Regions from separate parts of the Bradyrhizobium sp. Leo78 genome, predicted to be linked through region 3. Evidence: riboswitches for the same ligand, from Rfam matches in the RefSeq annotation. Region 3 holds a riboswitch; each other region holds the start of a gene.

Region 1 (9,301 bases), on a different contig from region 3:
ATGGCGCGGTGGGGCACGCCGTCGTCGCAGAGCGCTCTTTTCGAGGCCACCAAAAAGCGCGCCCAAAAGCTCGAAGCCAAGGGCAAGACCGTCGACTTCAAGGCATTGCTCAGGATGGAGCCTGACAGCGGCACCACCAATATCCGCAAAATCAACAGCGCGCATTGGAAGCGATGGCTCGGTCCGGAGCACCGCTGCCTGGTGCCGTTCACGTCATTTTCCGAATACGACACAATCGACGGCAAGAAAGTGCCGGTGTGGTTCGCGCCGGACGAGCGCCGGCCGCTCCACGCGTTTGCCGGGCTCTGGACCAACTGGACGTCTGTCCGCAAGGCCAAGGAAGGCGAGATCACGGCCGACCTCTTCGGCTTCCTGACCTGCGATCCGAACGCAGAGGTCAAGCGCGTCCATCCCAAAGGCGATGCCGGTGATCCTGACCACCGCCGAGGAGTACGATGTCTGGATGCGCGCGCCTTGGGACGAGGCCGAGGCGTTGCAGCGCCCGCTTCCGGATGGTGCGCTCCAGATCGTTGCAACCGGTGAGAAGGAAGATCCGCCGCTCGCCGCCTAAGCGTGTATACAGGCCGGCGGAACAGGTGGACAAGCCGGAGCTACGGCAATTTGAATCCCTGGTCTGTGTTAGCAGCCCGGAACGGGGCACGGTCGGCAAGGATTCGTCCCCCGTCAGGAGCGATCTCATGCTGATGTTTAGGAAAAGCGGCCCGCGATCAGGACGCTGCGCGGCTGGGCGATCAGCGTGCTGCAGGAGGCTGGCGCCATACGCGCGTGCGAGGAGCACGGGTGGATGCAGGACCGCGCCGACCCCATGCTCGCGAGCGGGCCTTCGACATCGCACGTCGGGATTCGCCGGCCGGGGTCTCTCCGGTCGAGGCTGTCGCCGAGGTCCGCGATGTTCTGGATTCGATCGGCGAATCCTATCCGGAGTGTCAGTCCGAAACCGCCCAAATCGCCTCTTCCGTCACGTCGCACTCGCGGCGAGCCGGCGCCCGCAGGCGAGTGAGTTCGATCCACGCCAGTGCGGCGTTGATCCAGCTCTGCCGTTCGGCTCCATCGGCTTCGGCGGCGAGCTTCATCGCCGCAAACGCCTCGCGCTCGGGGTCGTACTCGACGTCCATGGGCTGAAGATAATCGCGGATGGTAAACGATTACGCATCGATGCGACCGTAGGAATCCGGGGGTGGCCAAGGCGACGGTAGACATCGCGGCTCCCGCGTTCTTTCGAGGATGACTAGGTGCGCCCGCCAGGCTCGCGCCAAGGCACGGGCTTGATTCATAAGATTCCGATGAGAGCGAAAACGGCGACCTCCCCCAGGAAGGCCAAGGTCATGATCGCGACCGTGAGAAACACATCGCCTAACGGCATGAGATTCATGGGCAAGGCCTCGCGTGTCCTGCGCCCCCCGTCGTGAACACGTGAAGCCGCCGAAAAGTTTCGGTTCCGCATGCCGGGTTCCGGGTATAGGGTCGCGACCGGGCAGGCCCTTCAACGGGGCAGATTATGCGGGTCCTTGAACTGTCATGCTGGTGCGTGACCGCGACGGGCCTAGTCGTGGTGGTCGCGGTCCTGACGCTACTCTGAAGTTCCGGCTCAGTCGTCCGGCCGCCGTCACACGGGCCCGGCCATGCTCAGAAGCTGCGAGACTGCGGTAACCAGTTGCCCGGCGAACGCTGTTCGAGACGACTTGCGACTTCCAGACCTCGGCGTCGCCGCTTCACGTAGACGACCGGAAAGTTGGGATCGATCCTGCCTGGGCCTGAATCGCAAATTCGTCCTCGACCTGATGCGGCCGGGTTCGGTCACGTGAGGGTCCTTTCGCCGCCGGCAGTCCTGGGGGATTAGCTGTCGCCGGCAGCATCGGGCGCTTCGTCGCCGCGGTCGGTCCGCGGATCCTCGGCCTGCTCCTTGAGATCAGCAGCCTTCTCGACCAAGCCCAAGGCGACCATCGGATCGGTGGTCGTCTTCGCGAACTTGAGCAGGGTGGCCGCCTGTCGGTTCAGATACTCTCGTCCCGCCACGTCTTGCTTTCCCAACAGGCGCTATTCGGATTTCAGCTCCCAAGCGGAAAGTACAACCTTAGCGATTCGTTCCGTGGAAATGTTCAAAAGTGAACATTGGCCGGAGACCGCAACCAATCCGATGTTCGAATGTTGGCAGAAGCCTAGCCCGGTCCGATGAGGAACCCGGTCTCTATCGACATCGCGGCGGAAATCGCGAGCCGCTGCGCCCGCGGATGCCCGTCGAGAGGGAACTTCCTCCGTCCCTGAAATCTCTGCTTGATCGGCTCGGTGCGTCCAAGGACGGAGCCACGTCACGCTAACGCGGATGCGCCGCAACCGCACGCGCAGACCCGGATTCAACCGTTATGCGATTTCGCCATCGAGTTGGTGGGCGAGAAGCTGGACGATGCGCGAACCCAGTCCAGCCGGATCGGTGCTGTCCTGAAGGCCGACGCCGTTATCGGACGCCGATAGTTCGATGCCGTCTCCTTTCGACAAAGAGACGAGGACGCTTCCCGGCTTGTGGCCCGGAAAGGCATACTTCAGCGCGTTCGTGAACGTCCTAGACGAGAAGATGATCGAAGTTGGCCTGCCCTGACCGAACATCCTCAATCAGGCTAGCCAGTCGGATCTGTTCGTAATCCTTAGACCACTCTCTCCTTCGTCCGAGTAGGTGCGGATGATAGTTAGGCTGTGCGCATGCGCGTAAGCTCAATGGCGGCAGCTTGGTTTTGGATGGAATACCTCTGTTTGTCCGTCGACATACAGACATACTGGGCTGCAAGCAGGCGTCTTTGAACATTCGCCAAATGAGTATTGCGGCGGGGGACGGGTGCATTAATCATCAATCAAAGCTCCCGGTTGCGCAGCGTGCTATGGCTCAGTTTATCCAACCCCATCGACATGGGGTTGCAGTAGAAACCTGTGAGCTTCTTGCTTGATAGCAGTACAAGCTGACGCTTTAGCCTGATCAGGAGATTACCGATTTGCCTATTGAACGAGTTGATATCGTCAGTCATTAAGAAATTCAGCGCCCTCTCCGCATTCTGGATCGCACTTCCACCAACCGCAGCCGGTCGGTAGGACGTCGCTATGAGATTTTTGTTGTCCCTCTCTGTGACCGCACTCGTAGCGATCGGCGCCTTCACGGCTATCCGGTACATCGCCGGGAACTGACGGGGTGGTGCCGTCGCGCCAATACGCTCGGGTCTTGTAGCTGTGCGCCGCACGAGCCCGCCAACGCCGAGCTTTGTCAAGCCACTCACATCAGCCTAGATCCCTTTCCACAGGGTAGCGGAGTCTTCGATCGTCGCCTCCGGAATAGCATGCTATGCACGCCGAGATCGGTACGCTTGCAGGGAACTCACCGTGATAGAGCTATGGCAGGCAGTGCCCCTTCTCTACGCGCTTGGCTTCACCTGCTGCATGATTCTTTTCGCCTGCAAGGGAGGTTGAGGATCCCCGTCTCGCCCGCTACCTACGGGAACACTTGGCTCTCGTGCGTCCGCGTGGAACGAAGACCTTCGGCCAGCGTCGAGTCTTAGCGCTCCAGGCTTCGGCCCCCGCTCTCATGGCCGGAAGTAGTGCTAAAACCATCCCTCAAACCTGAGGGTAGAACGATGCCCACTTACAAGGTTGCCTATCTGCATGAGCAGGGGCAGGACTTGATTATTTTCCCTGTGGAAAGCTCGTTCGATAGCCAGCCGCAATCTGTTCAATCGCAAGAGTTGATCGCGATGGAGCGGCGGGCGCATGCAGCGGGGCTGCAGGGTTTCGCCGTCGTCGTTTGGGATGCTGGCGGTCGGATGGGCTTTATAGGACCGCCGCCATTGCACGACTTTCTTAGCTCAATCGATCTTCAGTTGGTGATGTCGAATTTAAACCGAGAGGTTTCCTGGTAGCCATATCTTTCGGCCAGGCACGCGAGTTACCTTCATCACAGCCGCATTCGTCGTTGATTTGCCGCCGCGCGCAGCCCGGCATCGGCGGTTCACTGCGTCTCGCTAGATAGGAACCAAACCAAATCGGTCCGTGATCGTCGAGTCTCGGCTTCCGGCTATCAGCCCCCTAAGCCCCGGCCGGAAGAAAACCTGTCACCACCAGGTTGGCGGCCCCAGCCCCAAACACACTGGGGCCGTTTTGTTATTGCAACACCCTCGCCCGATCCGGTTGGATGCGACCAGCGGACGGGTGGCGTCGTTTAACTCCCGGCGGTCTATTGGCTCCCTACTTAGCAAGGAACGCGGGCTCGCGGCCGAAATGCGCCGGCCAGGGCCGGCCTTTACGTCATCAGCTTGTGCACTTCGCCAGGCTTGAGATGTAGGTTTTGCAGCTCTTTCAACTGCTGGCGTGTCAGGTGTCCTGTCGCAAGCTCCGCTGTCCAGCCTTCCGGGACAGCCGTCAGAACCAGGGTAAGTGCTTGGCTCGGTTTAGCTGCGACTACCCAAAGTTGCCTGCTTGGGCGGGTCACCGCATCATCGCCCGTTGCTTCAACAATCGTAAATTCGGTACCGAATGACTCAGCCATGAACGTCTTAATACCGTGCCGCCCGCTTGGTTCAAAAAGCCACCGATAATGCTAGCTTAGGACAGCAGACGGACACCACCGACTGCGGACCTCTGCAATCCGCTAGGTCTGGGCGAGACCCGCCGGCCGGTCACTACCCGTCGTCAAAGCTCATTTCGGTTATGCGCCAGAATGGTATTCAGGGGCTCTAGCGAGGTGACGCGATGGACAAGTTCAAGATCAAGATCGCGCGTATCGAGATGATTTCGCCCAACGAACGGGGTGAGGACGTTCGCTTGGTGTTTCAGTTCGAGAGCGGTCAGATCCGTTTTTCATTGCCAGTCGTTGTGAACTCCCGCGAGTTTGACGACACCGAAGTTGTCGAAGTTGCGCGAAGCAAACTGTATGACGTCTTCAGGCAGCTTTGCAGTCAATGCAAGGGCTGGCGGTTATCGGATGACGAGCGTCGAGAGCTCGCAAGCATCAACACGCGGCCAGCCTCGTAGGCTCGGCGGTCGCGCAATGGCGGAAGAGGTGAACGACCCGACGAGACGCGATATGAAGGCTGCCATTGACCACTGGAATGTTGACGGTCGGGAGCGCATATCGCGCTGTATGGTCAACTTCCCGCGATGCGCCTGCTTGAAGTGAAGCTGATTGCTCTTTTCCCGCGGAAGTGGGAGTGGCAGGTCTGGGAAGCCGACATGCTGTTGATGAGCGCCCATGAGACTTCGCGGGACGCGGCTCCGATTGAAGGGAATAGCGCCCTGTTTTACTTACTTCGGCGTCCGACATGGCGATTCGCAGCGCCTGACTCGAATTATGTCGACTCCCGGATGAAAAGGGCGTCTAGTCGCTTACATCATCGCGCTGCCCCCGGCTCATATCGGTGACTGAGAGTTCGGTAACGCTCCCGCCAAATCGAACAGGGAGTAGTGGCATGTCGCATCGTCGACGTTTCAAGTTGTCATCATCCACATTCGAATACCGCCTAACGCAAGAAGCGATCAGCCTGCGCAAACAGGCCGAAGGCATGCCCCATGGCATTCGTCGCGACGAGCTTCTGCGGAAGGCCCGCCAGATAGATGCTGCCTCTCACGTTAATAAGTGGCTGACTTCGCCAGGAGTGCGGGCTCCGACATAAATTCCAGTGCTCAAGCCCGGATAGAAGCCGCAGTATCAGCCCCATACCGATAGGTGATAGCCGGTGTAGTCGACCTTCTAACGGTTCGACGCCCGGCCCAACGCTTCGGCTACGCGCTGCTAGGAATTCAGCCAAGGAGAATTGACATGAAATGGAACAGCAGAGTTCTCCGTTCCTACAACCACAAACTCGAATGCGCTTTGCTTGTTGCGTTGCTGGGTGTGATCACTTTTTGGCTCGCAGTCTGATCGAATGCCACTGCCGCGCTACCACTCGTTAAATTTCCCGGCGGTGCGGAGCGCCGTTCGCCCAAAGGCAGGTCCACCATTCGATTCGGATCGGATTGAACATGAAAGCGTCGTGCGTGCTCGCATTGTTATGACGCTGGACAATTTGATTACATTGCGAGATCTATTGAACAGTTCGATGCGGCAAACGCCAGCTCCTTCCGCCAGTAGCCGGGCCATCAAGGCCCATTAGCGGCGCGCTCGGTATGCTGCCATGCGAAGCGGCGACGATTTCAGCGTCAGCAACGAATTTTCGAAGCGAAAGCAAATCCGACATCTTTTGTGCGAGCACATCGGTATCTGACGCGAGTTGCTCGCAAAGCTCTTTGGCACTGCGTGTTGAAGCGCGCATACCAGCCGCCCTCCTTCTTTGGAAAGGAAGTAACCTGATATGACCGGGAAGGTTCGGTAATTAACTTATTGTACCTTTATTTTTTATATATCATTTAATTTCACATTAAATGTCAGTCGGCAATAGAGGAGAAGGCAATGAAGGTCGGTTTTGGCGCAATTTCCCCTGTCATTGCAGGCTTGCGCAGGCGCGCGCGGTCAGAACAAAAACGTCAACGGAGCCCCCGGGCCGATCGCAAAGCCAAATAGCCTTCTCAAAAATCCCATAAGCTCTTCCGCCAAGCAGCTGGCGCACCTGACTCGCCGCCTGCTTTCTTTCAGCAGCTTCGGCCTCAAGCTGTTGGTTGAACGCGAGGAGTTCGGCGAGGCGACGCCGCCGTCCCGGACGATAATCAGCGAAACGTAAGTCGCTTTCGGTCGATAGTCGCAGCCTCGGCTCTCTGATCATCCTTCATCGTCATGCCACGCCATCTCTACTGTTAATCTCTTCGCAAAAGGCGCGAAGCTTCGCCGGTCCCCCGCCTCGCTTACAGTAACCACAATAAAATTGGTTGCGAGAGGCAGATATCTCGATGAAATGCTTTCGGCGCGCACAATCCGCAATCCAGGCGATCGTGTTGTGGCCTGCAGGTCGGAGATTGGAGCTGAAGGTCTCGCGCCGCAGTGATAATTGTGGCCTCATTACCATGCTGATCCACTTCTGCCGCCATCGTATTCCGTCTTAACTCCTGCTCGAAGGCATCAACAATGCCCGCCATCTCTTGGCTTGTCAGCAGGCCGGCCATGTAGGGCGGCTCCGAGCCTGAAAAATGAAGGCGAGAGCGGAGTAGTCTGTTCATTAGGATGCTCGCCGCTCCGCGCGGACTTCCGGCGCGAGCCGCTCCGGTCACACAGCCACAACTGATCTTCCGCTTGATCCAGTCGCGATCGCCGCGCTCACGTGCGGTTAGACGCTCCCGCGTGGAGTTGTCAGTGGATGTAGTCAGCGACCACAGCCGGTCACCGCGGTCATCAAGTGCAAGAAAAAGAGCTTCGTGAATAGTGTCGATTCCGACGTTTAGGTGCCATGCTCCAGCAAACACCGCGTGATCGGGAATATCCCCCTTGATGCTGTGGCTGATGACTCCACGGATCGACGAATGCGCCCTGGTGCTTATCGGGGCGATCCAAAAACATGTCAGACATAAAAATAGCCTCCGTCGCACTGGCGAGGAGGCTGACGGCCGCGCGACCCGTATCGTTGCCGAATTGGCCGCATCTCCTTGCGGAAACCACCTTGCCCGGGATGGCAGGTCGGCGAGGCGTCAGCCTCTTCTTGATGCACGATCAGTATAGCAGGTTCGGATAGTTCTTCCAGAGCGGTCACTAGCACCGCAGTCGGGCGGATAAAGAGACCCGCCCCTCTGCGGATCGGGACCGCGGACTTGGGCGACTGCGGAGCCGGGCCGCTCTCGGAAGCTTGCTAAATACGAACTAGGGTACCGGACGCGTTTGCGGCTTCGCCCTGCCATTTTGGACGGTCATTGGCTGCCCTACTGACACAACGAATCTTTGGGCGGCCGATTGCCTCGATGCGTGGTGGCTTAATCGGGACGTCGAGGATAGTGGTGCGCTGTTGCCGTAGTCTGCCGGATGCATCGGAGCGGGGCGATGGTGTCGCAGTTGATGATGTTGATCTTGTGCGACATCGTTCAACGCGAATACGCATACGAGCAAGCACAAGGGCTTCCCGAGGCTAAAGTTGGCGTGTCAAACGCTTTTACGAGGAAGCAAAAAATGGACCGCAACGTAGCACGAAGAACAATTGGAATTTCACCTATCGGTCTTGATCAGAAGTGGCGCGCGCATAGTCAAGTTGGAGCGATCGTCCTGAACGGTCACGCTGATGCAGATGTACTTTCAGCTTAACCCGCTCGTAAATCTCTCTTGCTTGAGCAACAAGTCTACCGCTTCGATGATTCCATTTCATGGATGTGCATTGCAATACGCGATCAGTTCACGCTCAAGCTCTTTCAGGCAAGCCCGGGGCACGGTAGCCAAAGAGCCACGCCTGCCGCGGCCTGAATTGCTGAACTGGACTCACCCGACTTGAGAACCGTTTAGACTGTGCTATGTTGGTCTTTTGATGCGCCACCTTGGAATTCCGAGTTCACGATCCAGGGGAGCACTATGGTCGCGAAAGAGATTTCGCTGAGCGCCAACCGTATCGGGAAGATGGCCCCCGGTGCTGATAGTGCCGGGGAGGGAATACCCCGCTCGCCGCGCTCTAATCACGGCGTGCGCCGTCGCGAATTACTCATAACCACCGCCATGACTTTGGTGTTTTCGGCGACCTCTGCTCGCGCGCTAGTCGTCAAGGGCAGTTTGCCGTGGGGACCAAGTGCCGGCACTCCACCAACAGCGGTGCGGCCTGGGCCATGGGCGTATTTCACTCCGGAGGAAGGAGCTGCCGTCGAGGCCCTCGTCGACCGGCTGATCCCGCCGGACCCGCAGACGCCGGGAGGCAAGGATGCCGGCTGTGCGGTCTTTATCGACCGACAACTTGCGGGATCCTATGGCAGCGCCGAGGGGCTCTACATGCACGGGCCCTTCGCCGACGGAACGCCAGAGCAGGGAGATCAGTCGCCGTTGACCCCGGCAGCGCGGTATCGCCAGGCGCTGGCCGCATTGGATAAATATTGTCGCGCCACTTACGCGGGAAAGCCGTTCGCCCAGATTCCCGACGATGAGAAGGACAAGGTTCTCTCCGCGCTGGAGAAAGATCAGGTGCAACTGGAAGGAACCAGCAGTCGCGCGTTCTTCGAGTATCTGCTGCAGAACACGCGGGAGGGGTTCTTCGCTGACCCAGTTTACGGCGGCAACCGCGACATGGTCGGTTGGAAGATGATCGGATTTCCCGGCGCGCGCTATGATTACCGCGACTGGGTTGAGCGGCACAACGAGCGCTATCCGCTGCCACCCGTTGGCATTGCTGGCCGACCCGAATAGGCGCCA
Region 2 (9,879 bases), on a different contig from region 3:
GGAGGGCCGGCTCCTGCTACGCGACCTCACCGAGCATGCGACCCAGCCTGAATTCGTCTATGTCCACAGGTGGAAGCTGCACGACCTCGTGATGTGGGACAATCGCCAGACCATGCATCGCGTCCGCCGCTACGACCAGTCCCAGCCGCGCGACATGCGCCGCGCAACCGTGGCCGGCACCGAGCCGACCGTCGCGCAGCAGGCGGCGGAGTAGCTGTTGTACGCAATCAACGCTCGTCATGCGCGGGCTTGACCCGCGCATCCATCACCTCTTCAAGAACGCAATTTTTGACCGATGGATTGCCGGGTCAAGCCCCGCAATGACAGCCTCACGCGTGGCCAGCTTCGTTCGAGAGCATGCCGACGTCGATGCCTATCTTGCGCAGGGCGCGGTCGTATTTGTCCTCGACATCGTCGCCGAAGATCAATTCCGCATCGGCGTCGCAATGCAGCCAGCCATTGTGCTGGATCTCGTTTTCGAGCTGCCCCGGGGCCCAGCCGGCATAGCCCAGGGCCAGGATCGCATGCCTGGGGCCGGAGCCCTTGGCGATCGCCTTCAGGATGTCGACGGTCGCGGTCAGGCAGATATCGTCGTCGATATTCAGCGTCGCATCCTGGATGTAGAAATCGCTGGAATGCAGCACGAAGCCGCGGCCGGTATCGACCGGGCCGCCCTTCATCACCTTCATGGTCTCGGCATTTTCCGGCAATTTGATCTGGTCGGCCTTCTGGATGATGTCGAGTTGCACCAAGAGCCCCGGGAAATCGATGCTTCCGGCCGGACGGTTGACGATGATGCCCATCGCCCCCTCGGCGGAATGCGCGCACATGTAGATGACGGAGCGCTCGAAGCGGGGATCGCTCATAACCGGCATGGCGATCAGGATCTGGCCGTCGAGATAACCGCTGCCCGACGAATTGTCGCCGACGCCGGCCACCTTGCCGCGGGCGGTCTTTGGTGCTTTGCCTTCAGGAGTCATCTGAAAGGCCTCCATGCTGATTTGATATCCTGATATTGGGTGAGGCTTCTGTCAATCAAGCAGAGCGCCGTATTCGCGCCATCCATCACACGCAATTCAATGGTTTACGCAATAACCAGCCGGTAAAGACGTTCCATGATCGCCATAGTTCCCATGCGGGCTGCGCTCGGCCTGCTAGCCACTCTTTCAGTCGTCTGGCCCGCGACGGAGGTACATGCCGAGGATTCCTCGCCCTGGCAGCGGGACGCCCATTCGGCGGTACGGCTGCTTGCAGGTTCGCGTAGCGGCGCGGTTTTGCTAGGCGGTATAGCCATCCAACTCGAGCCCGGTTGGAAAACCTATTGGCGTACCCCCGGCGATTCCGGTGTGCCACCGCGTTTCGATTTCTCGAAGTCGGAAAATGTCGACGCGGTGACAGTGTTGTGGCCGGCGCCTATGAAATTTGACGACGGCGCCGGCGGCACCTCGCTCGGCTACAAGCACCAGGTGGTGCTGCCGCTTCGGATCGTCGCCAAGAGTGCGGACAAGCCGCTGACGCTGCGCGCCAACATTAACTATGCGGTGTGCGAGAAGCTGTGCATCCCTGTGGAGACCAGCGTCGAGCTTGCTTTTGCGAGCGTCGCCTCCACCGAGGACGGCGCGCTGTCGTCCGCGCTCGACACCGTGCCGAAGCCGGCCAATATCGGCGATCCCAACCCGGTGACGATCCGCGACGTCAAACGCAGCGGCAAGTCGACCGTGCTGGTCGATGTCGCCGCGCCCGAAGGCAAGGACGTCAGCCTGTACGTCGAGGGACCGACGCCGGACTGGGCCCTGCCGGTGCCGAAGCTCGAGCCGAACTCCCCACCCGGGGTGAAACGGTTCTCCTTCGAGCTCGACGGCCTGCCGCCGGGCGCCAATCCGGACGGCGCCGCGCTGAAATTGACCCTGGTCGGCGGCGACCGCGCCTACGAGTTCAACACCAATCTGGAGTGAATTTGTAGCCCGGGTGAAGCGCAAGCGTAACCCGGGGACAGTGGCCCCGCGGAAAGACGGGCCCCTGATTGCGCGGAGCCTGTCATCGGGCGCGCATCGCGCGACCCGTTGGCTCCATCCGGGCTACGGTTTCACCGTTATCCACCCAACCCATTCTTAACGTTTCGTTGATAGTTCAGGGCCCCTGTCGCAAACGCGCGGCATTTTGGGAATTTTCGCCTTGGCCGTGATGGACGCCCAATCCGCAACCGCTTCGCCCACGGGCATGATGGCGCGTATGCGCGGCCTGATCGGCGGCTCCGGCGAGGCATCCGTCACGCGGCGGCTCGCGGGGACGATCTTCGTCATCCGCGTCGTCAGCGCCGTCGCCGCCTATCTCTCGCAAATCCTGCTCGCGCGCTGGATGGGCAGCTCGGACTATGGCGTCTATGTCTATGTCTGGACCTGGGTGCTGCTGCTCGGCAGCATGATGGATTTCGGCATTTCCGGCTCGGCGCAGAAGCTCATTCCGGAATACCGCACGGCAGGCGAGCACGCGCTATTGCGCGGTTTTCTCTCCGGCAGCCGCTGGCTGACTTTTGCGGTGTCGACCGCCGTCTCGCTGCTGCTCGTAGGCCTCGTCAAGCTGCTGTCGCCATGGATCGGCACGGATACGGTCGTGCCGCTCTATATCGGCTGCCTGACGCTGCCGGCGTTCGTGGTCGCCAATACCCAGGACGGGATTGCCCGGTCGCATGACTGGATGCGGCTCGGGCTGATGCCGCAATTCATCGTGCGCCAGGGACTGATCATCGGCTTCACCGCGGGCGCCGTCGTGCTCGGCTTCGATCTCGGCGCCACCGCCGCGATGCTCGCCAGCGCCGCGGCGGTGTGGATCGCCATGATCGGCCAGATGCTGGTGCTGAACCGCCGCCTCGCGGCCCACGTCGAGCCGGGCGAGAAGGCCTACGACATCAGCGGCTGGCTTGCGGTCTCACTGCCAATCCTGCTGGTCGAAAGCTTTTATCTGCTGCTCTCCTACACCGATGTGCTGGTGCTGCAGCAGTTCCGCTCCTCCGAGGAGGTCGGCGTCTACTTTGCCGTGGTGAAGACGCTGGCGCTGGTGTCCTTCATCCACTACGCGATGTCGGCGACGACGGCGCATCGCTTCGCCGAATACAACGCGCTCGGCGACAAGGCGCGGCTATCGGCCTATGTCACCCATGCGATCCAGTGGACGTTCTGGCCTTCGCTCGCCGCGACCGTCCTCCTGCTCGCCTTTGGCAAGCCGCTGCTCTGGCTGTTCGGGCCGCAATTCGTCGTCGGCTACGACATCATGTTCCTGGCCGCCATCGGCCTCGTGGTGCGCGCTGCAATCGGCCCGGTCGAACGTCTGCTCAACATGCTCGGCCACCAGAAGATCTGCGCGCTCGCCTACGCGCTCGCCTTCGTCATGAACCTGGTGCTGTGCGTCGCACTGGTACCGCGCTTCGGCGGCCACGGCGCCGCCATAGCGATATCGACGTCGCTGAGCTTCGAGACCGTGCTCTTGTTCTGGATCGTCCGCCGGCGGCTCGGGCTGCACGTGCTGGCGTTCGGGAAGATCGGTTCCGGCTGATAGCAATCCCGGGCCGCGCCACATGTAATCGCAGCATGACCGCAGCAGACCTGAAAGATCTTCTGGAACGCGTTCAGGCGTGGCCGAGGCTCGCAAGGCGAGCTTGCTGCCGTTGCGGAGCAAATCGAGAGTGAACTGCGAGGCGACGCCCATGTCGTCACTTGTGGCAAACTGTGCGCGATCGACGACGCCATAGCTTCGATCGATGCCGACGACTTTGCGACCGACCGCGAAGTGGAGCGAAGCGAAGCAATCCATAGCGCCGCAAGTGGAGGCATGGATTGCTTCGCGGAGCCTGTCGTCGGGCGCGCGTTCGGGCGACCCGTTGGCTCGCAATGACGAAGGCTGTCATTCCGGGGCGATGCGAAGCATCGAGCCCGGGATGACGGTGGAGAGTGTAGCGGCTAATTCGTCGGCATCACGTAGGCGTAGATGCGGCCGCGGGAGACCGGGGCTTCGCGGACGCGGTTGCCGTTGTTGCCGGAGATCATGATCGGATTTCCCTTGGCATCGATGCCGGTGATGATGCCGACGTGGCCGCCGCGGCGTCCCCGCGACATCACGGCGATGGCACCGACCTGCGGGCCGGAGACTCGCTGCCCGTAACGGGCGAACGAGCTCGCCATGTCGGAGCCGGTGCCGCGATAACCCGAATGCTGCAGCACCATGTTCATGAAGCGCGCGCACCACAGGCTGCCGCGGCTGGTCGGGTTGCCGCCGAGGTGACGGCGGGCTTCATCGACGATGTTCGACGAACCGAGGCTTGCCGCCTGCTGAGGCTCCGGCGACAGACTCGCATTGCTATCGGCAAGATCCTGCGCCTGCATCCGCGCTACGCCGCGCTCCCAGCGCGAGGCGCGCGTCATGTGGCGGTGACGATAATGCGCATGGTGATGCTTGGCATGATGACCGGCATGATAGGCCCTGGCGTGGCGCCCTGCGCCGTGATGAGGCCGTGCCGAAGCGGGAGAAATAGAAGCGACGATAACCGTCGAACACAACGCCAGCGCCAGAACTCGAAGCAACCGGCGGAACGCACGCAACTGAACCATACTTCCCATTTTTTCCTTCTGTTACACCCCCGTTTTCCCAGGTGCGCCCGTCTGTGGATGACATCTGGATGACAGCCGCAGCGCGTTTTGTGCCGCTCAATGTGGCAAGACAAAGATGTCGTGCCGCGCTGCGGCGAAAAATTGCGGGACGATTTCGCGAACATTTGGCGGCGAAAAAGAAACGATGCCGCCGCATTGCAGCCGTGAAGGTTAATTGCAATCCTCGCCGCGCAGGCTCACAAGAAGGAAAAGGTTAAAATGCCCTATGCCGTCGCCAAGGATAATGTCCGCCTCTATTTCGAAGAGGTTGGGAGCGGAACGCCAATCATCTTCCTGCACGAGTTCGCGGCCGACCACACCAATTGGGAGCCGCAGATGCGTTATTTCTCGCGCGGCCACCGCTGCATCGCCTATTCCGCGCGCGGCTACACGCCCTCCGACGTCCCGCCATCGGCCGAGGTCTATAGCTACAAGCATTTCTACACCGATGCGCTCGCAGTGCTCGATCATCTCGGCATCGCCCGCGCGCATTTCGTCGGGCTGTCGATGGGCTCCTATTCGTCGCTGCAGGTTGCGCTGAATGCGCCCGAGCGCGTGATGTCGATGACGCTCGCAGGCGTCGGCTCCGGCTCAAGTCTCGAACACCTCGACGCCTTCCGTGCGCAATGCCGGGCCAATGCCGAGCAGTATGAGACGATTGGATCGGAAGCGGTCGCCAAGGTGACGCGCGAGGCGCCGGGCCGGATTCCGTTCCTGGTCAAGGATCCGCGCGGACATGCCGACTTCTATGCCGCACTCGCGCGCCACGATGCCAAGGGATCGGCCAACACCATGCGTAGCTTTCAAGGCGGCCGGCCCTCGATCTACACCATGGCGGAAGCGATCGGACGCGTGCCGACGCCGGCGCTGATCATCTGCGGCGACGAGGACGACAATTGCGTCGAGCCGAGCCTGTTTTTGAAGAAGCATTTGCCCGCGGCGGGGCTGACGTTCTTCCCGAAATCGGGACACGTGCTCAATCTCGAGGAACCCGCGCTGTTCAACGAGATGGTCGAGCGGTTTATTGCGTTGGTGGAAGCGGGAAGGTGGCTGCCGCGCGATCCGCGGTCGATGGTGTAACCGTCATTCCGGGGCACGCGAAGCGTGAACCCGGAATCCATTCATCCACGCGTTTTGCGGCGCAATGGATTCCGGGCCTGCGCCTTCGGCGCATCCCGGAATGACGAGGGGAGGTGCTCGCGGCAACAGTTTAGCCTGTCATTCCGGGGCACGCGAAGCGTGAGCCCGGAATCCATCGAGCCGCAGAGTTCGTGGAGGAAATGGATTCCGGGCTCGATGCTTCGCATCGCCCCGGAATGACGGAGGAGAGGTCTTCCGGAATGACGGGGAGAGTACTCAGCGTCCCTTCCCGCCCCTGCTCAGCAGGAACACGCCCTGTTCGCCGAACATGTTCCAGACCCACCACGGCAGGTTCAGCGGCACCGGGCGGCCGTAGAGGTCGAGCGCGACGGCGCGCTCCATCTTGACGTGGATCTCGTCGCAGAGCTGCACGAAATCCTTGATGGTGCAGAAATGAATGTTGGGGGTGTCGTACCAGGTGGCCGGCAGATTTTCGGTGCGCGGCATGTGCCCGCCGATCAAAAGCTGCAGCCGCATCTTCCAGAAACCGAAATTCGGGAACGAGACGATGGCGCGGTGGCCGATGCGCAGGAGATTTTCCAGCACAGCCTTCGGCTGCCGCGTCGCCTGCAGCGTCTGCGACAGGATTACGTAGTCGAACGCATCGTCGGGATAGTTGCCGAGGTCGGTGTCGGCGTCGCCCTGCACCACCGCGAGTCCCTTGGCGACGCAGTGGTTGACGCCTTCGCGCGACAGCTCGATGCCGCGGCCATCAATGCCGCGACTCTCCAGAAGCTGCAACAGATCGCCGTCACCGCAGCCGACGTCGAGCACGCGCGACCCGGGCTCAACCATTTCGGCGACGAGAAGATGGTCCGGACGAAGGCTCGTGCTCGCCTGCGGCGCCAAGCCGGGCAGCGGCAGAGTTTGCTCCTGAAGCGCCATCACTTAAGCCCCGCATCGCCAAGGCCGCGCGACTTGCCCGCCGAGTGCAGGAAGGCGCGCGAGATGTCGAAGAATTCGGGCACATCGAGCAGGAAGGCGTCGTGACCCTTGTCAGTCTCGATCTCCGCGAACGAGACCCGCGCGCTGGAGGCATTCAGCGCGTGCACCAGCGCCCGCGCCTCCGAAGTCGGAAACAGCCAGTCGCTCGTGAACGATACTACGCAGAAGCGGGTCTCGACGCCGCGGAACGCCTGCGCCAGCACACCATTGTGGTCGGCGGCGATGTCGAAATAGTCCATCGCGCGCGTCAGATAGAGATAGCTGTTGGCATCGAAGCGCTCGACAAAGGACGAGCCCTGGTAGCGCAGATAGCTCTCGACCTGGAAGTCGGCATCGAAGGAGAATGTCGGCAACTCGCGATCCTGCATCCGCCGCCCGAACTTGCGATGCAGCGCCGCGTCAGAGAGATAGGTGATATGCGCGGCCATCCGCGCGACCGCGAGCCCGCGATGCGGATGCGTGCCCTGGTCGACATAGCTTCCGCCACGCCAATCCGGATCGGCCATCACGGCCTGCCGGCCGAGCTCATGAAAGGCGATGTTCTGCGCCGAATGCCGCGTCGAGCAGGCGATCGCGAGCGTCGAGAACACGCGCTCCGGATAGGCCGCCGCCCATTGCACCGCCTGCATGCCGCCCATGGAGCCGCCGACCACCGCGAACAGCGTCTCGATGCCGAGTTGGTCGATCAGCATCGCCTGCGCACGCACCATGTCAGGGATGGTGATGATCGGAAAATCCAGGCCCCATACCTTGCCGGTCGCAGGGTTCAGCGAGGCAGGGCCAGTCGAACCCATGCAGCCGCCAAGCACGTTGGAGCAGATGATGAAGTATCTGGAGGTGTCGAGCGGCCGGCCGGGGCCGACCATGGTCTCCCACCAGCCAGGCTTGCCGGTCACCGGATGCAAATTGTTGACATGCTGGTCGCCGGTCAGGGCGTGGCAGACCAGAATGGCGTTGGAGCGCTCGGCATTGAGCTCGCCATAGGTCTGATAGGCGATCTGGAACGGCGCAAGGTCAATGCCGCAGTCGAGCTTCAACGGCTGATCCATGCCGAACTTCGCCACCGGCGAGGACGGATGATCGGCCTCATGGGCGCGATCCTCACCCTGAATCGACGGACTCTTGATCGACTGCACCTTGGTCATTTGTGGCGCCTTCCTCCGACGCGGAGGTCCCGGACAGAAATCAGGCCATGAAAAACCCGGCCTGAACAAAGGTTCGGCCGGGATCGATCTGTCCCCGGCCTGTTTAGCGAATTCTTTAACGTGGCTGCAAGCCGGCCGGCTCAAATGACCACGGAGTGCTGGGAAAGTAGTCCCTTACCCGGCCTGCGTCAAGGCAAGTGGGGCCGTTAACCTAACCGTGACCTTTAGGCCGAGCTTGCGCCATCTGGCCCCATGGGACAGAACGGGGGCTCGCACTTTCTTCCTCTCCCCGCCCTTGCGGGGAGAGGGTTGGGGTGAGGGGCTCTCTCCGCGAACACGGTACCAGACGGATTCGCGGAGGCTCCCCCTCACCCGAAATTCAAGCTGCGCTTGAATTTCGACCTCTCCCCGCAGGCGGGGAGAGGTGAAGAGTCTGCTTGCTGATTGAAGAGAAACGACGGGCCCTAGCATGTCAAAACCGCCTCCGGCGCCGCCCTCGCTGGCCGAGTTGCGCAAAGAGATCGACGCGATCGATGAGCAGGTCCACCGCCTGTTGATGGCGCGCGGCGACATCATCGACCGCCTGATCAGGGTGAAGCAGACCCAGGAAGTCGGCTCCGCATTCCGGCCGGCGCGCGAGGCCTCCATGATGCGCAGCCTGGTCGAGCGCCATCGTGGCATCCTGCCGCTCGACACCATCGAGAGCATCTGGCGCGTCATCATCTCGACCTTCACTTATGTCCAGGCGCCGTTCTCGGTGCATGCCGATGTCTCGGTCGGCGAATCCATGATGCGGGATTCGGCGCGCTTCCATTTCGGCTTCGTGGTGCCTTACGTCTCGCATTTCAGCGCGCAGGCGGCGGTCGAAGCGGTGGCGAAATCGAAGGGCGACCTCGCGCTGGTGTCGGCCATTTCCAGCCGCACGCCATGGTGGATCGACCTCGAGGCCGAGGGCGCGCCGAAGATCATCGCGCGATTGCCGTTCCTGGAGCGCGCCGATCATCCCGCGGCGCTGCCCGTGTTCGTGATCTCGCGCGTCGCCGACGACGCGATGGTGACCGAGGTCGAGATGTGGAGCGTCCGCGTCTCCGGCTGGAACGCCGAGATCGCCCGCGCGCTGGCCCCGCTCGCCGAGATCGTCGCGGTGCCGGATACGGCCTTCGACGGCGCGGCGCTTTTGGTATCGGTCGCCGGCCGCGGCTTCGAGGAGATCAAAATGGCCCTGATCCGCGCCGGGGCCTCGGTGCGCTCATCGGCACTCGTCGGCAGCCACGCAACGCGCTATACGGTGCCCCCCGCCCCTACAGTCCGGAGCTAGAGAGTTAGAGATGTCCCGCCCCGTGCCGAATCCCGGCATCCTCGATATTGCGCCCTACACCCCCGGCAAGAGCCCGGTGGCGGAACCGGGGCGCAAGGTGTTCAAGCTTTCCGCCAACGAAACGCCCTTCGGTCCCTCGCCGAAGGCGATCGAGGCCTATAAGCACGCCGCCGAACATCTCGAGGACTATCCGGAAGGCACCTCAAAGGTGCTGCGCGAGGCGATCGGCCGCGCCTATGGCCTCGACCCGAGCCGCATCATCTGCGGCGCCGGTTCGGACGAAATCCTCAACCTGCTCGCCCATACCTATCTGTGCGAGGGCTCGGAGGCGATCTCCACCACCCACGGCTTCCTGGTCTATCCGATCGCGACCAAGGCGAACGGCGCCAAGAACGTGGTCGTGCCGGAGACCGACTACACCGCAAGTGTCGATGCGATCCTTGAGGCGGTCACGCCGCGGACCAAGCTGATCTGGCTCGCCAATCCGAACAACCCGACCGGCACCTATCTGCCGTTCGACGAGGTCAAGCGCTTGCGCGCAGGCCTGCCGTCGGACGTGCTCCTGGTGATCGACGCCGCCTATTCCGATTACGTGGTGCGCAACGACTATGGCCTCGGCCTCGAACTGTGTGCGACGACCGAGAACACGGTCATGACCCACACCTTTTCCAAGATCCACGGGCTCGCG
Region 3 (9,879 bases):
CTGGATCGACATGCCCTGTTGCACGGTGACGTAGTATCGGGCGATCGCCGCGAGATCGGCGCTTGCCGATATCTCGCCTGATACCACGCCCTCCTGCAGGCGCTGCCGCAGATCCTCGACGTTTTTCGTGCGCATCGCCATCAGCTCGCGCCGCACCGTTTCGGACTGCTCGGTCGCATGCAGCGCCGATAGCACCACCAGGCACCCCGTCGGCCGGTTCCGTCGCGTGAACGCCCTCGCCGTCTGCATGAGATAGCTTTCCACCGCCTCAAAAGCAGTCGGCGCGCGGGCGATGCCATCCCAGATCTCAGGCCCCTCGGTGGCGCTATACAATTGCAGCGCGTGCCGGAACAGTTCTTCCTTGCAGCCGAAGGCCGCATAGAGGCTTGGCGAAGCAATCCCCATCGCCGTGGTGAGATCGGTCATCGACGCCCCTTCATAGCCCTTGACCCAAAACACCTCCATGGCGCGCGCGAGCGCCGCGTCCTTGTCGAAGCCCCTGGGGCGACCTCGTTCGACCATCCGTCCACCCGATTTCTGTGTTGTTCGATACATAATTAGCTTGACCGCCCGGCGCAACCAACCTATTTCTGTATCGATCAACACAGAAATGGAGATGGAACATGAGCGCATTGCAGGGAAAGCGGGCGTTGGTGACGGGCGCGAGCCGCGGGATTGGCGCCGCGATCGCAAGGCGGCTCGCCGCCGATGGCGCGAACGTTGCGATCACCTATGAACGTTCGGCCGACAAGGCGCAGGCGGTAGTCGCCGAGATCGAGCGTTTGGGCCGGCGCGGATTTGCGATCAAGGCCGACAGCGCCAATGCCGCTGCGGTCAAGGCGGCCGTGGATCAAGCCGCCGAGGCGCTCGGCGGTCTCGATATCCTCGTCAACAATGCCGGCATCTTCAGGGGCGGACCGATCGACGAACTCAGCCTCGAAGACATCGATGCGACGCTCGCGGTCAACGTCCGCGCTGTGGTGGTCGGATCCCAGGCGGCGGCAGCGCACATGGGCGAAGGCGGCCGCATCATCTCGATCGGCAGCAATCTGGCGACCCAGGTGCCCGGTCCCGGCATGAGCCTATACTCCATGAGCAAATCCGCGCTGATCGCCTGGACAAAGGGCCTGGCGCGCGATCTCGGCGGCCGCGGCATCACGGTCAACATCGTGCATCCGGGCTCGACCGACACCGACATGAATCCCGCCGAAGGCGAGCAGGCGGCCGCCCAGCGGGCCCGGATGGCGATCCCCCGCTACGGCAAGGCAGAGGACGTCGCAGCGCTGGTCGCATTCGTCGCTGGGCCGGAGGGGCGCTCGATCAACGGCACCGAGCTTACCATCGACGGCGGCGCCAACGCGTAGGCGGCCACCCCGCATCGCCAGCGGGTGACTGCAACGGGCCCTGATCGTATTTGCAAGGGCACCAATTGAGGCAAACGCCGCCGGGAGACTGCATTTCGAGCCCGGCGGCGGAGTTTTGTGAATTGCCGAACGCTCAGAGCGAGCTGATCGAAAGCTTCATAAAGGCGTCAAGCAACGACGGTATTTTGGTAGCCTCAAAATTGATTTCTTTTGCATATGGATGCTCGATGACCGACGAGAAAGTCGCCCGTCTGCGGGCCCATGACAGCAACATCAGCCGATACCGGCGGCTGCTGGGGACCAATCTTACGGATCTTGAACGTGGGTTTGTCGAAAGGCGGTTGAACGAGGAATGGTCAGCCGTGCAAAGCTTGGCCAATCCTCAAATTTCAACTTGTCGCTTCGACTGGAGCGGCCCGCCAATGTGATCGCGGCGGGCTCTCGCCAGGGCTTCGCTTTCGTCAGCCCCGGCGTCCGCCAGGGCTGACGGAGTTCGCCAAATTCCTCGACGGTCGTTTCCAAGACAGATTTTGCGCGGCTCCCCGGGCCCAAGGGAGCGCAGGTCGGCAGGCGCCCCGTCCGATGCCGTCATAATCTATCGCGCGCATCGACGGGACTTGAGAAACTGCTGCTATAAGAGCATCGCTGCCGCCACGGCCCGGTGGTCTATTGTGCCGGAGGGGAGTCCATGAAGCTCATCTATGCTGGCCTACTGTTGGCCGCAGTATCCTGCCAATGCGGCGAGTGCTGTTATGCCCAGCAGGGCTCGTTGGGCCGCGCCGATATAGACGGCTTCTATCAGCCTCCAGCGGAAGCCATCCCTTCTCTTCCGCAGCAACGGACGGCCCGCAAGCGGAAGGACGAAACGGCGCAAGGTTCGGCGTCAAAATCCACGAACTGGGAGGAAGAAGCAGCGCGCCAGCGGGCTGATGACGATCAGCTCAGGCGCAAACTGAATATCTGCCAGAACTGTGTTTCGCCGAACCAGAAAGGCAAGCCGGCAGGCTTTTAATCTGTGAAGCCCGTCCGACGTCGGTCCCCGGCCGCAACGGAAAGGGCCATGTCGCCGCTGGCGGCCAACCGGGCTAAAGTGCTCTGGTCAGCTTATCGCGAAGATGGGCATGCGCTCGCCGACACCGCGGAGCGTCATCACCTGAGGTTGGGGATCCACCCCGCGCGACGAAATGAGTCGGGCCGATTCCGGATCCTGCACCACCGCCTGGGTGGCGAAGATGCTGTCGCCTGTGGCCAAAGCCTGCACCCGCGATGCGATGTTCACCGTCTGGCCGAAGTAATCCTGCCGGTCGTTCAGGTTCACGGCAAGGCAGGGCCCCTCGTGAATCCCGATCTTCAGGATCAGTTCCTCCGCGCCCCGCCGGACATTCAGCGCTCGCATCGAATCGCGCATCTTGAGGGCGGCGGAGACGGCGCGGTGCGGCACCGGGAAGGTCGCCATTACGGCGTCACCGATGGTCTTGACCACGGCGCCGGATTCAGACGCCACGATTTCGTTCAGGATCTGGAAGTGCGAGCGCACCAGATCATAGGCGACGAGATCGCCGACCCGATCGTACAGGTCGGTCGACCCCTTCAGGTCCGTGAACAGGAACGTCAGGCTCATGATCTTGAGCCGCTGCTCGACGTCGAGGGTCTCCGTCCGATAGAGGTCGCGGAATGTCTGGTTCGTCAGCAATCGCTTGGCGGTAAGGAAGGGGCGCCGGCCGCCGATCAGCCGCTCCAGCTCCGGGCCCGTCACATAGACGCCGACCAGAATCCGGCGCTCCGTTCGGTTATCCAGCAGAAGACGCAATGGACCCGGAGACAGGGTGATGCGGCTGAGGCCGGTAGGGGCGTTCATGAAGATCATCGAGAGCTCGCGGCGTTCCGCCGTCGGTTCGCCTGAGGTCTCGATCAAATGGGCACTATGGGTCACCGGGTCGAAGACGATCACGGGCTGCGCCGGAAGTTGCAGAGCCAGAATCATCCGTTCGCCGGCGTGCAGCTCGATCGTCTCCAACACAGCCTTACTGGCGAGCTCGGCGAACGCGTCCGGCCTGGGGGAGACGACCCCCGTCCCGAAAAAGACCTGCCGGTGATAGTCCCAGAAGCCGAGTTCGTCCGGAGAGTGGGCGGCGATGCGGCGAATCCGTGGGCTGACCGTGAAGCTGACCTCCACCGTTTCGTCCAGCACCGGCTCGCTCGCCACCCCGCAGAAAGCGCAATGGTAGTCCTCCTTCTGCACGCTCCGCAACGTGGCGTTGGCGCCGAGGATGCCGCCGCAGCTCGGACATAGAATGTTCCAGGACATCTCGAACAGCCCAAGCCGCGATGCGTGCAGAAGGGCCGCGATGACCTTTTCCTCGTCCAGGCCGCTGCCGGCAGCGAAGGCCACGGCATTGAGCCGGGCGAGTTCCTCGTCACGGCCGTTCTGGACGAGATTATCGACGGCATCGACCACGACCGGGTCGGCCGAGCGGCGCAAGGCGTCGAACAGGGTGTCGCGATCCTGCATGTGCCGAGCATACCTCAAATGTCCGGCGACGACATCCGGCCGCTAGGGTCGAAGTGCGTCGATAGCGTGGGCTATGAGAATACCGACGCTCAATATAATCAGACATGAAATTACTGCATCAAACATGCCTTTAGGGGATGATCTCGTCCCTGATCAGTCAAAAGGATTCGACCGCAGGGGAACATTTCCGGCACTGTCGATGCGTCGAGGCCACAACCCGGCATCATGTGAGACCAAGCGAGCGCTACGCGGCCTCGAACACGATCAAAATTGTCGTTTCCCCTTCCGAAGGGTGGCGGCTACGACCGCGGTCGACAGGTTCTGATGGCTGACGGCGCCAAAGGCGCTCACCCGGAGAGCAATAGGTCAGTGCAATGGCAACAAGTCCATTGAAGGCGAGCCAAGCCGCAATGACCCCGAAACAGGTTACAGTGTAGTCCACCGACCACCCATCAAGCCGTCGCCCCCTGAGATAGGCCACGACGTCTTTGTGTCGTTATGGTGGTCACAAGGAATGTAATCTGTGATTCAGGCTAACCGTACCAAATGAGCAACAGGAGATTTCGCGATCACACCCTGAAATGCTTCGAGAGCTTCAGGCCCTGGGCCTGGTAGTTCGAGCCGATGCGCTGGCCGTACATCGCATCGGGCCGGGCCAGCATCTTCTCATAGACCAGGCGGCCGACGATCTGGCCGTGCTCGAGGATGAACGGCACCTCGCGCGAGCGCACTTCCAGCACGGCGCGGGCGCCCTGCCCGCCGGCGCCGGCATAGCCGAAGCCGGGATCGAAGAAGCCGGCATAGTGCACGCGGAATTCACCGACCAAGGGATCGAACGGCACCATCTCGGCGGCATAGTCCGGCGGCACCTGCACAGCTTCCTTCGAGGCGAGGATATAGAACTCGCCGGGATCGAGGATCAGGCTGCCGTCGGGGCGCGCGCGGATCGGCTCCCAGAAATCATCGACCGGATAACCACCGCGGCGATCGACATCGACTACGCCGGTGTGGCGCTTGGCGCGATAGCCGACGAAGCCGCCGGAATTCTCGCCCGAGAGATCAACCGAAACCGCGACGCCATTGGTGAGATCGGCATCGTCGATATCGACCAGGCGTTCGGCGTCATGTAGCGCATCGAGCTCGTTGGCGCTGAGGATGGCATCGCCGGTGCGGAAGCGCACCTGGGACAGCCGCGAGCCCTCGCGCACCAGGATCGGAAACGTCTTGGGGCTGATCTCGGCATAGAGCGGGCCGTGATAGCCGGCACCGATCATGTCGAAACGGCGCGTGCAGTCGGCGATCACGCGGGTGAAGACATCGAGCCGCCCGGTCGAACTCTTCGGGTTCGCAGCTGCGACGATCTCCGGCGGCAGAGCGAGGCTCTCGAGCAGCGGCACGATGTAGACGCAATTGGTCTCCAGCACCGCGTCGTCGGCGAGATCGATCTCGTGCAACTTGAGCTCGTCGATGCGCTCGGCAACGGTGGCGTCGGGACCGGGCAGAAAGCTCGCGCGCACGCGATAGGCGATGTCGCCGAGGCGAAGATCGAGGCTCGCGGGCTGGATCTGGCTCTCCACAAAGGGATAGACCGGCAGGATCAGGCCCGCGTCCGCCATCGCCGCGATCATGCGGTCGGGCAGGATCCCATTGGCATCGTCTTGCAGTACGAACGACACAGACGCGGTCCCTCAAGACGGCTTAGAGCCATAAAAGGCCCAAAAAATGGATTTTATCGGTTAGCCGATGCCCGCCTTGACGGAAAGGGCGGGAACGAATATCAGCATGACTTATCCCGTGGTGATTTGAGCCGGCCGGCTTGCAGCCACGTTAAATAAGTCGCTAAACAGGCCGGGGACCTCAGCGATCCCGGCCCTTCAGGCCGGTTTTTTTGTGACCATTTTCCCAAGGACGAAAATGGTCACGTTGGAGGTCCTAATGTCTGCAGCTACACGCTACCGCCCCGAAACCCGGCTGGTTCATTCCGGAACGCTACGCTCACAATTTGGCGAGACGTCCGAAGCAATATTCCTGACCCAAGGGTTCGTCTACGCCACGGCCGAGGAATGCGAGGCGCGATTCAAGGGCGAGGATCCCGGCTTCCTCTATTCGCGTTTCTCCAACCCCGACGTCTCGATGTTCGAGCGCCGCATGATCGAGCTCGAGGGCGCGGAAGCTGCGCGCGCGACCGCGACCGGCATGGCGGCGGTGACGACTGCGATCCTCGCGCCGCTGAAGGCCGGCGATCACGTGGTGGCCTCGAAAGCGATGTTCGGCTCATGCCGCTACGTCGTGGAGGACCTCTTGCCGCGCTACGGCATCCAGTCGACGCTGGTCGACGGGCTCGACCTCGACCAGTGGAAAAAGGCGATCCGGCCGAACACCAAGACCTGCTTCCTGGAGAGCCCGACCAATCCGACGCTCGACGTGCTCGACATCGGCGCGATTGCCGAGATCGCGCATCAAGGCGGCGCACGGCTGATCGTCGACAATGTGTTCGCCACTCCGATCTGGCAGAGCCCGCTGTCGCTCGGCGCCGACGTCGTGGTCTATTCCGCGACCAAGCATATCGACGGCCAGGGACGGTGCCTCGGCGGCATCATCCTCTCCTCCGAGGCGTTCATCACCGAGCATATCCATAACTTCCTGCGCCAGACCGGGCCGTCGATGTCGCCGTTCAATGCGTGGATACTGCTGAAGGGGCTGGAGACCTTGGCGGTGCGCGTCCGGGCGCAGACCGAGACGGCAGCGAAGATCGCGGATGTGCTCGCAAGCCATCCGAAGATCACGCGGCTCATCTATCCGGGCCGCGCCGATCATCCGCAGTCAGCCACCGTGAAGAAGCAGATGCGGTCGGGATCGACCCTGATCGGGTTCGAGGTGAAGGGCGGCAAGGCCGGCGCATTCCGCTGTCTCAACGGGCTCAAGATCTCGCGCATCTCCAACAATCTCGGCGATGCCAAGAGCCTCGTCACCCACCCCGCCACCACGACGCATCAGCGCCTGGGGCCGGACGCGCGCGCCGAGCTCGGCATCAGCGAAGGTTTTATTCGTTTCTCCGCCGGCCTCGAGCACGCCGACGATTTGATCGAGGATTTTGCCCAGGCGCTGGAGGCGGTGTGATTCAGGCGAATGGCGCGTGGCGAGTAGGGTCAGCCCTATTCGCCACTCTCCATTCGCTTTCAGCCTTACATCGGCCGATACGTCCGCACATCCGCCGGCACGTTGACGCCGAGCTTGATCTGACCGACCGACTTGATGATGTCGTCGCCAAGCAACTGGGCGAAACAGGCATAGCCCCAATCGTTCATGTGCAGGCCGTCGGCGATCACGAAGCTGTCGATCGGGATCGACTGTTTCTCGTGCCAGTCGCGCATCACTTCAAAACGCGGGAAGATGCTGACATGGCGGAGCTCGGCGATGTGGTTGAGCAGCCGGATCATCTTGTTGGCGCTAGCGGCACGCTCGGTGACGCGCGGCGAATATTGGGGATCGACCAGCACGACGTCGGCGCCGGCCGACTGGATGCGCGTCACGCCATCCTCGACCATTTTTTCGGTCTCGCCGGGGTCGAGATTGCGCAGCACGGCATTGGTGCCGACCTGCCAGATCACGAGGTCCGGGTGGGCGTCGATCACCTCGGTCTGCAGCCGCTGCATCATTTCCGGCGCGTCCTCGCCGCCCCGGCCGCGGTTGACGACGCGGATGTCGGCGCCGGGATACTGCCGGTGCAGTTGCGCCGCGAGCCGGTTTGGATAGGTGAATTCCGGCGCCGAAGAACCATAGCCCTGGGTCGAGGACGAGCCGAAGGCGATGATGGTGACCGGCTGGCCCGCGGCAAGCTTGCTCGCGACATGGGGCAGCGAGCCCATCGTTTTCGAGACGCCCTTCGGCGGCAGGCAGGGCACGCGACGGAAGATGTCGCTGGCCGACTTCGCGACCTCCTTCACCTTGTCGATCGCCTTGCCGGCGATGCCCTTCTGGGCATCAGCCTCGGCGGCGGCCGCAGCACCGGACGAAATGGCCGGCGTGGATGGTCCCGATTTGTCGGATGGGGGGCGGGATTTCGCGCCGTCAGTAAGCGCGGCATGCTGGTCACCTTGCGCAACTTGCGCGTGCAGCGGCGAGGTCACAAGCATGGACGCCATGACGGCGGCGGCCGCCACCAGGCATGTGCTTCGACAAAAAGGGCGGTAGGTCCTCATTAACGCTGGTTCCCTTTAGTTCTGCTGCGCCGGTCCGAGGTGGGCCGCGTCGATCACGAATTTCGACAGCGCACGGCCGAGACAGGCATGCACCCGCTTGGCCAATTCCACGCCGTGGGCGGAGCTGAACAGGTCGAAATCACCAGCATCGTTCCAGTGATGCATGATGGCGAAACGATCAAACAGCGGGACATCATGTTCGTGCGCCGACACCCGCATATTATCTAGGTATGGTGATCCGGAAATCATGCTTTCGGTGCGGGGGCTGTACTGAAGATTGACCAGAACCACGTCGGTTCCCGCCTGTTGCAATGCACCAATTCCCGCGTCCAGAGCGCTGCGAAAGTCGTCGGGATCGGTAGCTCGGATGGCATCGACGGTTCCCGTCTGCCAGATCACCAAAGTAGGCCTTTTTGCTTCTACCAGCTTAACAAGGGTGTCGGCTGTATCCCCCGTGGTTTTGGCGCCCTGCAGTTCTACGGACAGGTTAACGGTCGTGCTGGGCAGGCTTTCCTTCAGCGCCGCCTGCAACTTTGCCGGGTAGGCGCTGGCCTCGGAAGAGGGAATCGTGGAGGAGCGGCTACCGACCACCAGCACATTGAGGGGCTGGCCGCTTCGCACCGCCTCGGCAACCTTGCGCAACGAGCTTTCGGTGGCCAGCAGATTGGCCGGGACGTCGCAGATCTGCTCGGGATCGCCGGCGCGTGCCGGGGCCGCCGACAGATAAACGGCCAGCAATGTCAGGCCTAGCATAGTCCATAAGCCGGACTTCATACCGCCCCTCCCGCCAGGTCGGCATTGCCGCCGGCGCTCTTGTATCGCGCGGCACCTTTGTCGGCGGAGTGTTTGTACCACGAAATCACCCACGCCATGGCGCACATGATGACAATCCCGGTGACGCTGACCAGGAAGTGCATTCCGGCGCCGCCGGACACCTCGGCCAAGATGAAATGCCCGGCAAATGCCAGGAACACACCAAGGCAGAATATCTCAAGGGAGTGCTGGCCGCAGAGGATCAAAGGTCGCAGCCAAGGCGATTTCAGGCCCGGCCAATCCCGGGGCAGGACGCGGACGGTGATGGCCGCCAGCGCCAGGAAATGGGCAAAGCGCAACACGTCTAGATCGGTCTTGTTGATCGGATACATCCACTGCTCGATGCGGCGCGGCACGATGTGGCCGAGCTGCGGCAGATACCAGGACAGCGTGACCAGGAACGCCGCGAACAGATAGACAATGCAGATCCAGAGCGTGATCGGGGAGGCCAGGATGCGCGACATCCTTCTTGCGCCGCCGAGCGCGCACCAGGCGCCGAACACGAACAATAATTGCCAGGCGAACGGATTGAACGCCCAGACGCCGTTCGGATAGGCGCTGAGATAGAGGTCGAAATGCCAGGTCAAGACGTAGAGGCCGGCCGAGAGCGCCAGCGTCACGTCGGTCCGCCATTTCATCAGCCACAGGATCAAGGGTAGGAACAGCATTAGCACGATGTAGAGCGGCAGCACGTCCATGTTGACGGGACGGAAGCGCAACAGCAGCGCCTGGACGATGGTGACATCGGGCTGCTTGAGGAAATCCATGATCCCCATCTCTTCGGTGTAGAGCGGGTTCTCGAAGCGGGTGGCGACGTAGGAGATTTCCGCAAGAAAGATCGTGAACAGGAACACGTGGGCGACATAAATCTGCCAGACGCGGCGCAGGATGCGCGCGGTCGCCACCACGAAGCCGGCCTGAAGCATCGCACGGCCATAGACGAAGGCCGCGGTGTAGCCGGAGATGAAGATGAAAATCTCGGTCGCGT

What was found. A riboswitch is a leader RNA that binds a small molecule or an ion and turns the genes downstream of it on or off. The one in region 3 is predicted to bind S-adenosylmethionine.
Region 1: linked by a shared signal. The riboswitch ahead of AC5ZG1_RS40820 (hypothetical protein) and the one ahead of AC5ZG1_RS16045 (O-succinylhomoserine sulfhydrylase) in region 3 are both predicted to bind S-adenosylmethionine.
Region 2: linked by a shared signal. The riboswitch ahead of metX (homoserine O-acetyltransferase MetX) and the one ahead of AC5ZG1_RS16045 (O-succinylhomoserine sulfhydrylase) in region 3 are both predicted to bind S-adenosylmethionine.

The regions. Positions count from the first base shown of each region.
Region 1 is NZ_JCAMOT010000067.1:13,871-23,171, forward strand. Features, by position in the region: partial or broken gene AC5ZG1_RS40765 (SOS response-associated peptidase) at 1-571, shown strand, start outside; partial or broken gene AC5ZG1_RS40770 (hypothetical protein) at 728-948, shown strand; gene AC5ZG1_RS40775 (hypothetical protein) at 948-1,136, opposite strand; gene AC5ZG1_RS40780 (hypothetical protein) at 1,858-2,037, opposite strand; gene AC5ZG1_RS40785 (hypothetical protein) at 2,383-2,631, opposite strand; gene AC5ZG1_RS40790 (hypothetical protein) at 2,868-3,275, opposite strand; gene AC5ZG1_RS40795 (hypothetical protein) at 3,639-3,920, shown strand; gene AC5ZG1_RS40800 (hypothetical protein) at 4,301-4,546, opposite strand; gene AC5ZG1_RS40805 (hypothetical protein) at 4,750-5,031, shown strand; gene AC5ZG1_RS40810 (hypothetical protein) at 6,081-6,308, opposite strand; gene AC5ZG1_RS40815 (hypothetical protein) at 6,459-6,713, shown strand; gene AC5ZG1_RS40820 (hypothetical protein) at 6,835-7,092, opposite strand; SAM-I-IV-variant riboswitch at 7,534-7,634, opposite strand; gene AC5ZG1_RS40825 (hypothetical protein) at 7,958-8,215, shown strand; gene AC5ZG1_RS40830 (gluconate 2-dehydrogenase subunit 3 family protein) at 8,477-9,295, shown strand.
Region 2 is NZ_JCAMOT010000021.1:3,471-13,349, reverse strand. Features, by position in the region: gene AC5ZG1_RS24595 (TauD/TfdA dioxygenase family protein) at 1-214, shown strand, start outside; gene AC5ZG1_RS24590 (YqgE/AlgH family protein) at 330-980, opposite strand; gene AC5ZG1_RS24585 (protein-disulfide reductase DsbD domain-containing protein) at 1,116-1,955, shown strand; gene AC5ZG1_RS24580 (lipopolysaccharide biosynthesis protein) at 2,176-3,552, shown strand; gene AC5ZG1_RS24575 (TIGR02594 family protein) at 3,957-4,604, opposite strand; gene AC5ZG1_RS24570 (alpha/beta fold hydrolase) at 4,863-5,723, shown strand; gene metW (methionine biosynthesis protein MetW) at 6,000-6,668, opposite strand; gene metX (homoserine O-acetyltransferase MetX) at 6,668-7,873, opposite strand; SAM riboswitch at 7,956-8,035, opposite strand; gene AC5ZG1_RS24555 (chorismate mutase) at 8,343-9,191, shown strand; gene hisC (histidinol-phosphate transaminase) at 9,202-9,879, shown strand, end outside.
Region 3 is NZ_JCAMOT010000010.1:216,572-226,450, reverse strand. Features, by position in the region: gene AC5ZG1_RS16075 (TetR/AcrR family transcriptional regulator) at 1-522, opposite strand, end outside; gene AC5ZG1_RS16070 (SDR family NAD(P)-dependent oxidoreductase) at 624-1,364, shown strand; gene AC5ZG1_RS16065 (hypothetical protein) at 1,487-1,792, shown strand; gene AC5ZG1_RS16060 (hypothetical protein) at 2,053-2,376, shown strand; gene AC5ZG1_RS16055 (adenylate/guanylate cyclase domain-containing protein) at 2,464-3,876, opposite strand; gene AC5ZG1_RS16050 (2'-deoxycytidine 5'-triphosphate deaminase) at 4,446-5,504, opposite strand; SAM riboswitch at 5,661-5,740, shown strand; gene AC5ZG1_RS16045 (O-succinylhomoserine sulfhydrylase) at 5,812-6,996, shown strand; gene AC5ZG1_RS16040 (SGNH/GDSL hydrolase family protein) at 7,062-8,021, opposite strand; gene AC5ZG1_RS16035 (SGNH/GDSL hydrolase family protein) at 8,094-8,852, opposite strand; gene AC5ZG1_RS16030 (OpgC domain-containing protein) at 8,849-9,879, opposite strand, start outside.